2 regions of the Dyella sp. KRB-257 genome follow, and region 2 is predicted to be linked to the other one. Evidence: predicted binding sites of a transcription regulator. Region 2 holds the regulator's gene; the other holds the start of a gene.
What was found. Region 2 encodes HrcA, which represses chaperone genes, less so after heat shock. Its sites were predicted from a motif close to TTNGCACTCNNNNNNNNNGAGTGCNAA; they were not measured.

Region 1: a site for HrcA is predicted at 1,118-1,144, ahead of groES (co-chaperone GroES). Genes of this name have one in related genera too.

What each region holds. Positions count from the first base shown of each region.
Region 1 is NZ_JBMSDZ010000024.1:23,746-29,157, forward strand. Features, by position in the region: gene ACO2Q2_RS14985 (protein-disulfide reductase DsbD family protein) at 1-585, opposite strand, end outside; gene cutA (divalent-cation tolerance protein CutA) at 629-973, opposite strand; gene groES (co-chaperone GroES) at 1,200-1,493, shown strand; gene groL (chaperonin GroEL) at 1,620-3,269, shown strand; partial or broken gene ACO2Q2_RS15005 (ABC transporter transmembrane domain-containing protein) at 3,480-4,287, opposite strand; gene ACO2Q2_RS15010 (Fic family protein) at 4,848-5,412, shown strand, end outside.
Region 2 is NZ_JBMSDZ010000005.1:210,974-216,385, forward strand. Features, by position in the region: gene ACO2Q2_RS06000 (MASE1 domain-containing sensor histidine kinase) at 1-46, opposite strand, end outside; gene ACO2Q2_RS06005 (response regulator) at 114-749, shown strand; gene recN (DNA repair protein RecN) at 804-2,477, opposite strand; gene hrcA (heat-inducible transcriptional repressor HrcA) at 2,630-3,691, shown strand; gene grpE (nucleotide exchange factor GrpE) at 3,773-4,315, shown strand; gene dnaK (molecular chaperone DnaK) at 4,442-5,412, shown strand, end outside.

The DNA of each region.
Region 1 (5,412 bases), on a different contig from region 2:
CAGCGCCTCGACGCGGAACGCCTGCTCTGGCGGCAGCGCCGCGGAACCGGCGCCCAGTGCATGGCCGGCGTCGACGGCACGCAGCGCCGCGCCGAAATCCTGCGGGGGGGCGGCGGCCACGCCGACGCCGGCGGGCAGCGCCAGGTCCAGCTTCTCGGTATGCGGCGGGTAGCAGATCTTCGGCTCGACCTCGTGGCAGCCCTGGTACTGCACGGCCAGGGTCAGCCGCGCGGTGCCGGCGGCCACCGTGTAGGGAATCTGCGCATCGACGCCGTGGTGGTAGGTCTCCACGTCGCCGAGGTATTCGTCATGGTGCTTCTCGCCGTCGGGCAACTGCGCCGCGCCCAGGGTGACGCCGTCGCCGGCGGTGAATTTCATGCGGCCACGGTAGAGGTAGTAGTCCGGCGCGATCGTCCAGTGCAGCTTGAGCACGCCCGGCTGGCTGGCGTCGGCGCTGAGCTTGTACGCCTCGGTGACCGGCAGCAGATCCTGGCCGGACTGGGCGAACGCCGGCACACCGGCCAGCAGCGCGACGAGGGCGAGCAGCAGGCGGGCGGCGAGCCGTCCGGAAGGCAGGGAAGGCATCATGACTCCAGGTGCAGGGCCGGCGGGGCCGGGCAGGACGGCATTATGGACGAGAGGCCGTTGCCGCCGCCGCGGCGTGCGCGCGCACCCAGTCCAGGTAGGGCGCGTGACCGTCGGTCACGGGCAGCGCCACCAGCTCCGGCAGCTCGTACGGATGCAGGGCGAGCAGGCGCGTCTTCAGCGCGTCGAAGCGCCCGGCGGTGGTCTTGATCACCAGCAGCACCTCCTCATCGGTGTGTACGGCGCCCTGCCAGCGGTAGGTGGAGCGCACCCCCGGCAGCTGGTTGACGCAGGCGGCGAGCGATTCATCCACCAGCACGCCGGCGATCGCCGCGGCGGTGGCGGGATCGGGGCAGGTGCTCAGGCAGAGCAGGATGTCGTCAGGCATGGCGGTGGGACCGGTGCAGAGTGGCCAGCCTAGCAAGCGGGCTGGCCCATGCGCTCAGGATTCGCTCTTGATAACCGGCGGTTACGGCCCAACTTCGCACGCACCCCCACCGAACGCTTGCACAGGCACGGTGCGGCGCTAAAATTGGCACTCACCGACGGCGAGTGCTAGCAATGCGCCGGTCCGGGAACCTTTTTCGTCAACCACCCATGAGCTGGAGCCACCCATGAGCAAACTGCGTCCGCTGCACGATCGAGTCATCGTCAAGCGCCTGGAAGAGGAGCGCGTCTCCGCCGGCGGCATCGTGATCCCCGACAGCGCCACCGAGAAGCCGACCCGCGGCAAGGTGATTGCCGCCGGTACCGGCCGCATCCTGGAAGACGGCAACGTCCGCCCGATGTCGCTGAAGGAAGGCGAGACCGTGCTGTTCGGCAAGTACGCCGGCCAGGAAATCAAGATCGACGGCGAAGAGCTGGTCTTCCTGAAGGAAGACGACATCGTGGCCGTGATCGAAGGCTGATCCAGGGCGGGGAACAGGTCACGGGGAACAGGGGACGTGCAGCGCTCGAAGCGCGCATTCCCCACCGCTCCGTACTCCACACGTTCCCAGTTTCCCATTCCCATCTTTCAAAGAGGTTTTTCAGTTATGGCAGCTAAAGAAGTCCGCTTCGGTGAAGACGCCCGCTCGCGCATCCTCAAGGGCGTGAACACCTTGGCCAACGCGGTCAAGGTCACCTTGGGCCCCAAGGGCCGCAACGTCGTGCTCGAGAAGAGCTTCGGCGCCCCCACGATCACCAAGGACGGCGTGTCCGTCGCCAAGGAGATCGAGCTGGCCGACAAGTACGAGAACATCGGCGCGCAGATCGTCAAGGAAGCCGCCTCCAAGACCTCCGATGTGGCCGGTGACGGCACCACCACCGCCACCGTGCTGGCGCAGGCGTTCATCCAGGAAGGCCTCAAGGCCGTGGCCGCCGGCATCAACCCGATGGATCTCAAGCGCGGCATCGACAAGGCGGTGATCGCCGCCGTGGCCGAGCTGAAGAAGCTGTCCAAGCCGACCGCCGACGACAAGGCGATCGCCCAGGTCGGCACCATCTCGGCCAACTCCGACGCCAACATCGGCGACATCATCGCCACCGCGATGAAGAAGGTCGGCAAGGAAGGTGTGATCACCGTCGAGGAAGGCTCGGGGCTGGAGAACGAGCTGGACGTGGTCGAAGGCATGCAGTTCGACCGCGGCTACCTGTCGCCGTACTTCATCAACAACCAGCAGAGCCAGCAGGTGGAGATGGACGACCCGTACATCCTCATCCACGACAAGAAGGTCTCCAACGTGCGCGAGCTGCTGCCCGTGCTGGAGGCCGTCGCCAAGGCCGGCAAGCCGCTGGTGATCGTCGCCGAGGAAGTGGAAGGCGAGGCGCTGGCCACGCTGGTGGTCAACACCATCCGCGGCATCGTCAAGGTCGCCGCCGTCAAGGCGCCGGGCTTCGGCGACCGTCGCAAGGCGATCCTGGAAGACATCGCGATCCTCACCAACGGCCAGGTCATTTCCGAGGAAGTGGGTCTGTCGCTGGAGAAGGCCACCATCAACGATCTGGGCCGCGCCAAGCGCGTGGTGATCACCAAGGAAAACACCACCATCATCGACGGTGCCGGCGAAGCGGAGCGCATCCAGTCGCGCATCAGCCAGATCAAGGCGCAGATCGAGGAGACCTCCTCCGACTACGACCGCGAGAAGCTGCAGGAGCGCGTGGCCAAGCTGGCCGGCGGCGTGGCGGTGATCAAGGTCGGTGCCGGCACCGAGATCGAGATGAAGGAAAAGAAGGCCCGCGTCGAAGACGCCCTGCACGCCACGCGCGCAGCCGTCGAAGAGGGCGTGGTGCCGGGCGGCGGCGTGGCGCTGATCCGCGCGCTGAAGGCCGTCGAGGGCCTCAAGGGCGACAATCACGAGCAGGACCTGGGCATCGCGATCACCCGTCGCGCGCTCGAGGCCCCGCTGCGCGCCATCGTCGCCAACGCCGGTGAAGAGCCGTCGGTGGTGCTGAACAAGGTCAAGGAAGGCACCGGCAACTTCGGCTACAACGCCGCCACCGGCGAGTACGGCGACATGGTGGAGATGGGCATCCTGGATCCGACCAAGGTGACCCGCTCGGCCCTGCAGCACGCCTCCTCGGTCGCCGGCCTGGCGATCACCACCGAAGCGATGGTGGTGGAAGCGCCGAAGAAGGACGAAGGCCACGGCGCCGCCGGCGGCATGGGCGGTGGCATGGGCGGCATGGGTGGCATGGACTTCTGAGTCCTGCCGCACCGCTGTGCTGTACCCACGAAAAACCCCGCCTCGGCGGGGTTTTTCCTTGGGTTCGTCCTGTCGGGTCCACCCAGGGAAACCCCGCAGAAGTGGCTGGTGGCTCCCTCTAGAGCGAGAAAGCAGAGAAGATCCAGAATCGGCTCCACCTTGGGCGCTCAACGTATCCATCGGTGCGACCGATTCGCTCGCCATGAGAGACTTCTCGTTGAGGCGTGCGCGTAGGGTCGGCGTGATGGACGCCGACCAGATCGCGTACAGCGGCAGCGAGATCACCACGATCAAAGTCAGCCAGCCGCTGTAGAAGAACATCACCGCCAGGAAGACGAAGGTGAACAGCAGGTCCAGCACCGGGGTCAGCGTCTGCCCGGTCAGGAAGTTGCGGATGTTCTCCAGTTCGCGCACGCGAGCGATGGTGTCGCCCACGCGACGCGATTCGAAGTAGGTCAGTGGCAGCGCCAGGATGTGCCGGAACAGGCGGGCACCCAGCTCCACGTCGATGTGGCACCACCGCCGGAATGAACCAGCTGAAGTCGAACTTGGCCAGTTCTGCCACCAGGGAGGCGCGCGAGGCCACGGTGAGCAGCCGGCCGTCGTAGCGCGCCGTGAGCTCGTCCCGTGTCAGGACGCAGGGGCGTTGCAGCGAGAGGTCATGGATCAGCACCTTGCCGTCGCCCACCTTGGCCACGACGAAGGCCGAACCGTCATTGCGAAGCGCCAGCGCCGGCAGCGCGACGCGATCCAGGCGCTCGGCAGGTTGTCGGACTACTTTGGCCTTGAGGCCCAGCCGCTTCGCCGCGAGCAGCAGTGCTGTCTCGTCGAAAGAATCCGATCCCCGGCCCGCCTCGTGGCGGAGCTGGTCGGCGTCCGTTGCGATGCCATGGAACTGGGCCAGGAGAACCAGGCCCTGCAGCGGCTGGTCGCCGACGACATTGTCCGATCGGGCGGTCTGGGCGCCGTCTGGCAGGTGGTGGGTGACTGCCTCGTCGGCAGTCTCGGCAGCATCCATGCGCTATCTCGATCCCTATAGGGGAACCTCGAAAAACCGCTCTTTGTTCGTCATTCCCGCGAAAGCGGGAATCCAGTGTCTTTGTTCTTCAGGGCCTTGGAGTCACTGGATCCCCGCTTTCGCGGGGATGACGAGCCTTATTTCGTGTTTTTTGAGGTTCCGATATCCGGGCGCTGGAGCAGGAGACCGAAGGCCTGCTGTCGGAAATCATCGGTGGCATGCCGCCATGAGGCGCGGGTTTCCGTGTCGCGGGCTGCCTTGTATACAGAGCCAAATCATCTTTATATTGCAGGCTACGTTGAATATGGGCGAGGATTTGCGCCATATGCAAGGCAACCTCGCATGAATGTGCCCGATCCCCACGCCAGCGCTGAAGCGGTGCGTCACCGCGCCGGGCGCTACATCGCTCAGCCCACCGGCTATCGCGCTTTCTATCCCGCGCCACTGCCGCCGCAGCCGCCCGTGCGGCTGGACGGTGAACTGCAGACCCTGCTGTCGCTGGCCGACCGCGCGCTCGGTCGCCTCGATGGCTCCTGCCCAACCCCGACCTGTTCGTCTTCATGTACGTGCGCAAGGAGGCCGTGCTGTCCAGCCAGATCGAGGGCACGCAGAGTTCGCTGCAGGATCTGCTGGCGGCCGAGGTACATATCCTGGCGCCGGATCGTCCGCGCGACGTCGGCGAGGTGGTCAACTACGTGGCCGCGATGAACTACGGACTGCAGCGACTGCAGGAACTGCCGGTGTCGGTGCGCCTGATCCGAGAAATCCACCTGCACCTGCTGCAGGGCGTGCGCGGCATGCGACTGACGCCAGGGGAGCTGCGCACCTCGCAGAACTGGATCGGCCCCGGCGGTTGCACCTTGACCGAAGCGAGCTACGTGCCGCCGCCGCCACACGAAGTGCCGCTTGCGCTCGGCGCGCTGGAGAACTTCCTGCATGCCGACAGCGACCTGCCGCAGCTGATCCAGATCGGCCTGGCGCACGCGCAGTTCGAAACCATCCATCCTTTCCTTGACGGCAACGGTCGCGTCGGCCGCCTGCTGATCACCTTCCTGCTGTGCCAGCGCGAGATCCTGGGGAAGCCGGTGCTGTACCTGTCGCACTTCTTCAAGCAGCACCGCGCCG
Region 2 (5,412 bases):
CGAGAAACGGGCCTGAAGTGAGGAGACGGGTGGTCTGGGTCCGCATCGGCGCATGGTACATGTGCGATGCTTTGGCGGGATGAGGCCGGCCGCATCGCGGCCAGGAGATAGGCATGTACAGCATCGTTCTGGTCGATGACCACGCCATCGTGCGCGAGGGATTCAAGCGTCTGATCGAGATGGAGCCGGATCTTGAAGTGGTCGCGGAATGCCGCTGTGCCGACGATGCGGTCGACGCCGTCAACCGGCGCGCGCCGGACCTGGTGGCGCTGGATCTGTCCCTGCCCGATGGCAGCGGTCTGCCGCTGATCGAGCACCTGCTGAGCGTGTCGCCGTCCAGTCGCATCGTGGTATTGAGCATGCACGACGGCGAGCCGTATGTGTCCGAGGCGCTGCGCCGTGGCGCCAGCGGCTACGTGACCAAGGGCGTGGCACCGGAGGAACTGGTGGCCGGGCTGCGTGCCGTGATGAACGGCGAGTGCTATCTCAGCTCCGACCTGCGTCGTCGCCGCGCCGAGCGGCCGGCCGAGGCGCTTGATCCGATCCAGCGCCTGACCGCCCGCGAGCGCGAGGTGTTCCTGCTGCTCGCGGCCGGCCGGGCCCCCAAGCAGGTGGCGGCCGAGCTGGGCATCGGCCAGAAGACGGTCTACATCCACCGCGGCAGCCTGATGGGCAAGCTCGGCGCCGGTTCGGAACTCGATCTCTATCGCATGGCCGCCGAGCGCGGCCTGCTGCAGGGTCCCGGCTGAGGCCGAGAAAGAATCGCCCGCCTGCAGCGGTCGAATTTTTCTCGGCCTCCGAGTTCAGCCGGCCTGCGCGCGTTCCAGCATCTGCCTGGCGTGGGCGCGGGTGGCCTGGGTGATCTCCAGGCCACCGAGCATGCGGGCAAGCTCGGCGCGGCGGCCGTTGGCGTCCAGTGTCTCGATGCGGGTGTGGGTGGAAGCCTCGTCGCTGTGCTTGCTGACCAGCAGGTGGGCATGCCCCTGCGCGGCGACCTGGGGCAGGTGGGTGACGCACAGCACCTGGCGGGTGGCGCCCAGCGCGCGCAGCTTCTGTCCGACCACTTCGGCGACCGCCCCGCCGATGCCGGCATCGACCTCGTCGAAGACCATGGTGCCCACGCTGTCCTTGCCCAGCGTGGCTACCTCGATGGCGAGGCTGATGCGCGCCAGCTCGCCGCCCGAGGCCACCTTGCGCAGTGGCCGCGGCGGCTGGCCCGGATTGGCACTGACGAGCAGCTCGCAGCGTTCAAGCCCTTGTGGGTCGGGCTCGTCGCCGTCCAGGGGTTCCAGCTCGACCCGCAATATGCCGCCGGCCATGCCCAGCTCGCCCATCAGTGCGCTCACCTCGCCGCCGAGGCGTTCGGCGGCGGCGCGGCGTTGCCGGCCCAGGCGGGCTGCCGCTTCGGTGTAGTCGGCGCGCAGCCGCTGTTGCTTCGCTGCCAGGGCCTGCAGCGCCTCGCCGGCTCCTTCGAGTTCGGCCAGTTCCTCGCGCATGGACAGCAGCTTGTCGTGGAGTTCGGCCGGCGGCAGGCGGTGGCGGCGGCCAAGTTCGTGCAGGCGGGCGAGATGGGCGTCCACCTGGGCGAAGCGATCCGGGTCCAGGTCGACGTCCTGCGCATAGCGCGCCAGGTCGTCGGAGGCCTCGCTGAGCTGGATGCCGGCATTGTCGACCAGTTCCAGCAGCGGATTGAGCCGCTCGTCCAGCGCGGCCAGCCGGGTCAGCTCCGCATGCGCCCGCCCCAGGGCGCGGCGCAGGGCGAATTCGCTGTCGCCGTCGAGCAGTTCGACCACGCCGGAAGCGCCTTCGGCCAGTCGCCCGGCATTGGCCAGGCGCTTGTGCGAGGCTTCCAGCTCGGCCAGTTCGGCCGCCGGCAGCGCCCACTTTTCCAGTTCGCCGACTTCGTGGCGCAGCAGTTCCAGACGCCGGTCGCGATCATCGCCGCCGCTGAGCTTGCGGATGCGCGCACCGAGCTCGCGCCACTGCACCGCCAGCTCGCGGACCTGGCCCAGCGTTTCCTCATGGCCGGCATAGGCATCCAGCAGGGTCATCTGGTGGGTGCGCGACAGCAACGCCTGATGCTCGTGCTGGCCGTGGATTTCCACCAGCAGCGTGGCCAGCTCGCCGAGCTGGCTGGCGTTGGCCGGACGCCCGTTGATCCAGGCGCGCGAGCTGCCCTCGGCGCGGATCACGCGGCGCAACTGGCAGGCGCCGCCGTCGTCCAGTTCCTCGCGCTGCAGCCAGGCACGCGCCTCGGACAGGTCGCCCAGGTCGAATTCCGCGGCCAGCTCGGCGCGGTCGCTGCCAGCACGCACCATGCCGCTGTCGGCACGCGACCCGGCCAGCAGCATCAGCGCGTCGACCAGCAGTGATTTGCCGGCGCCGGTTTCCCCGCTGACCACGGTCAGCCCGGGGCCGAGGGTGATCTCGGCTTCTTCTACGACGGCGAAATGTCGGACGTAAAGCGAAGTGAGCATGGTGGCCTGGTGTCTGGCGAGTACGGGGATTGTAGGGAGCGCCGCCGGTGCCGGCGAGGCCCCGTCTCAGGACGGGGCAGTCTGGCGCAGCCGGCTTGCAAAGCAGGGCGCGACACCTTATTTCTTGCCTGTCTCAAGGATTGCCACAGCGCATGCCTCTTCTCCACGGCCACGAACTCGACGCCCGCGCCCGGCGGCTGCTGCGCACGCTGATCGCACAGTACCTGGCCGATGGCGAACCCGTGGGCTCGCGCACGCTGTCGCGCTCGTCGGGGCTGGACGTGAGCCCGGCCACGATCCGCAACATCATGGCCGATCTGGAAGAGGCCGGCCTGGTGGTGTCGCCGCATACCTCGGCCGGTCGCATCCCCACGCCGCGCGGCCTGCGTTTGTTCGTCGACAGCCTGATCGAGCTGCAGCCGGTGGCGCGCGACGACATGGCGCGGCTCAAGCGCGAGCTGCCGCCGCAGCCGTCGACCACGCGCGACCTGCTTGGCAACGTGTCCACGCTGTTGTCGGCGATGACCCATTTCGCGGGCGTCGTCAGCGTGCCGCGGCAGGGCGATTTCCCGTTGCGCCACATCGATTTCGTGGCGCTGCCGGATGCCCAGGTGCTGGTGGTGCTGGTGTTTTCCGACAACCAGGTGCAGAACCGCATCGTGCGCCTGGCCAAGCCGCTGGACGCGCGCGAACTGGAACAGGCGGCCAATTACCTCAATGCCCATTTCGCCGGCCTGCGGCTGGACGATATCCGTGCCCACCTCTTGCACGAGATCCGCGAGGCGGGCAGCGAGCTCAACCGGCTGCTGGCCAGCTCGGTCGAGCTGGCCGCCGCCTCGTTCACGCCGCACGCCGGGGGCGAGGACGTGCTGGTCAGCGGCCAGACCAACCTGATGGCATACGCGGAGCTGGCCGACCTCGACCGCCTGCGTGAGCTGTTCGAAGCGTTCCAGAAGAAGAGCGAACTGCTCCAGCTGATGGAGGTGTGCGCCCGCGCGCCGGGCGTGCGACTGTTCATCGGCGAGGAGTCGGGCTTTACCGCGCTCGATGGCTGCAGCGTGGTCACCGCCAGTTACGGCGCGCAGGGCCGTGTGCTCGGGGCGATCGGGGTGATCGGCCCGACCCGCATGGCCTACGAGCGGGTCATTCCCGTGGTGCAGGCCACTGCCGGATTGCTCAGCGACGCCTTGAATAGGGCCGCGACGACCCTATAACCGCCCCGGGAGGCGGGGTTCCCCGCACATATCGGTGGCCGGCAAGTCTTGCCGGCCCGGGTTTTCTGTTGGAGTGGATGTATGCAGAACAATGATCCGCAGGCGCCGGAACAGGGCCGCGAACACGTCCAGCCGCGCGATGCCGCGGCCGATGACGCCGCCGACACCGCGGCCCTGGAGGCGCGCATCGCCGAGCTCGAGGCCAGCAACGCCGAGCTGCGCGAGACGGTGCTGCGCGAGCGCGCCGACCTGGAGAACCAGCGTCGCCGGCTACAGCGTGATCTGGATCAGGCGCGGCGCTTCGCCAACGAGAAGCTGCTCAACGACCTGCTGCCGGTGTACGACAGCCTGGAGCGCGGCCTGGCGGTGGAAGGCGGCGACATCGCGGCGATCCGCGAGGGCATCAGCCTGACGCTGAAGTCCCTGCTCAAGGTGGCCGAGAGCAACGGCATGGTTCAGGTCGATCCGCTCGGCCAGCCGCTCGATCCGGAGCGCCACCACGCGGTGAGCATGGTCGCCGCGCCGGGGCAGGCGCCGGGCACCGTGGTCAGCGTGCTGCAGAAGGGCTACGTGCTCAACGACCGCCTGCTGCGACCGGCGCTGGTGGCGGTAGCCCAGGACTGACCCGGGCAATCGACCGCAACAGCTGCCAAACCCGTGGGTCCGTCGGCATTGAATCGCCCAGGCCGGGCCCCATTCTGAAAACCAGTTCGCGGCCGCGGAGCCGCTCGGAAGATTCGGAGCATAGACATGGGCAAGATCATCGGCATCGACCTGGGCACGACCAACTCGTGCGTCGCCGTGATGGACGGCACCTCGGTCAAGGTCATCGAGAACTCGGAGGGCGATCGCACCACGCCGTCCATCGTTGCCTTCAACAAGGATGGCGAAGTGCTGGTGGGCGCCTCGGCCAAGCGCCAGAGCGTGACCAATCCGAAGAACACCTTCTACGCGGTGAAGCGCCTGATCGGCCGCAAGTTCACCGACGCCGAGGTGCAGAAGGATCTCCACATCGTGCCGTACGGCATCGTGGCGCACGACAACGGCGACGCCTGGGTGCAGACCGCCGACGGCAAGAAGATGGCACCCCAGGAGATCTCGGCCAAGGTACTGATGAAGATGAAGAAGACCGCCGAGGACTATCTCGGCGAGACCATCACCGAGGCGGTGATCACGGTGCCGGCCTACTTCAATGACAGTCAGCGCCAGGCCACCAAGGACGCCGGCAGGATCGCTGGCCTCGAGGTCAAGCGCATCATCAATGAGCCGACCGCGGCCGCACTGGCCTACGGCCTGGACAAGAAGGGCGGCGACCGCAAGATCGCCGTCTACGACCTCGGCGGCGGCACCTTCGACATCTCGATCATCGAGATCGCCGAAGTCGACGGCGAGAAGCAGTTCGAGGTGCTGGCCACCAACGGCGACACCTTCCTCGGCGGCGAGGACTTCGACATGCGCGTCATCGACTACCTCGTCGAGGAGTTCCAGAAGGAGCAGGGTATCGACCTGCGCAAGGACGCCCTGGCGCTGCAGCGCCTGAAGGATGCGGCCGAGCGGGCGAAGATCGAGCTGTCCTCCAGCCACCAGACCGACGTCAACCTGCCATACGTGACGGCCGACGCGTCCGGTCCCAAGCACCTCAACATCAAGCTGACCCGCGCCAAGCTGGAATCCTTGGTGGACGACCTGGTCAAGCGCACCATCGAGCCGTGCCGCACCGC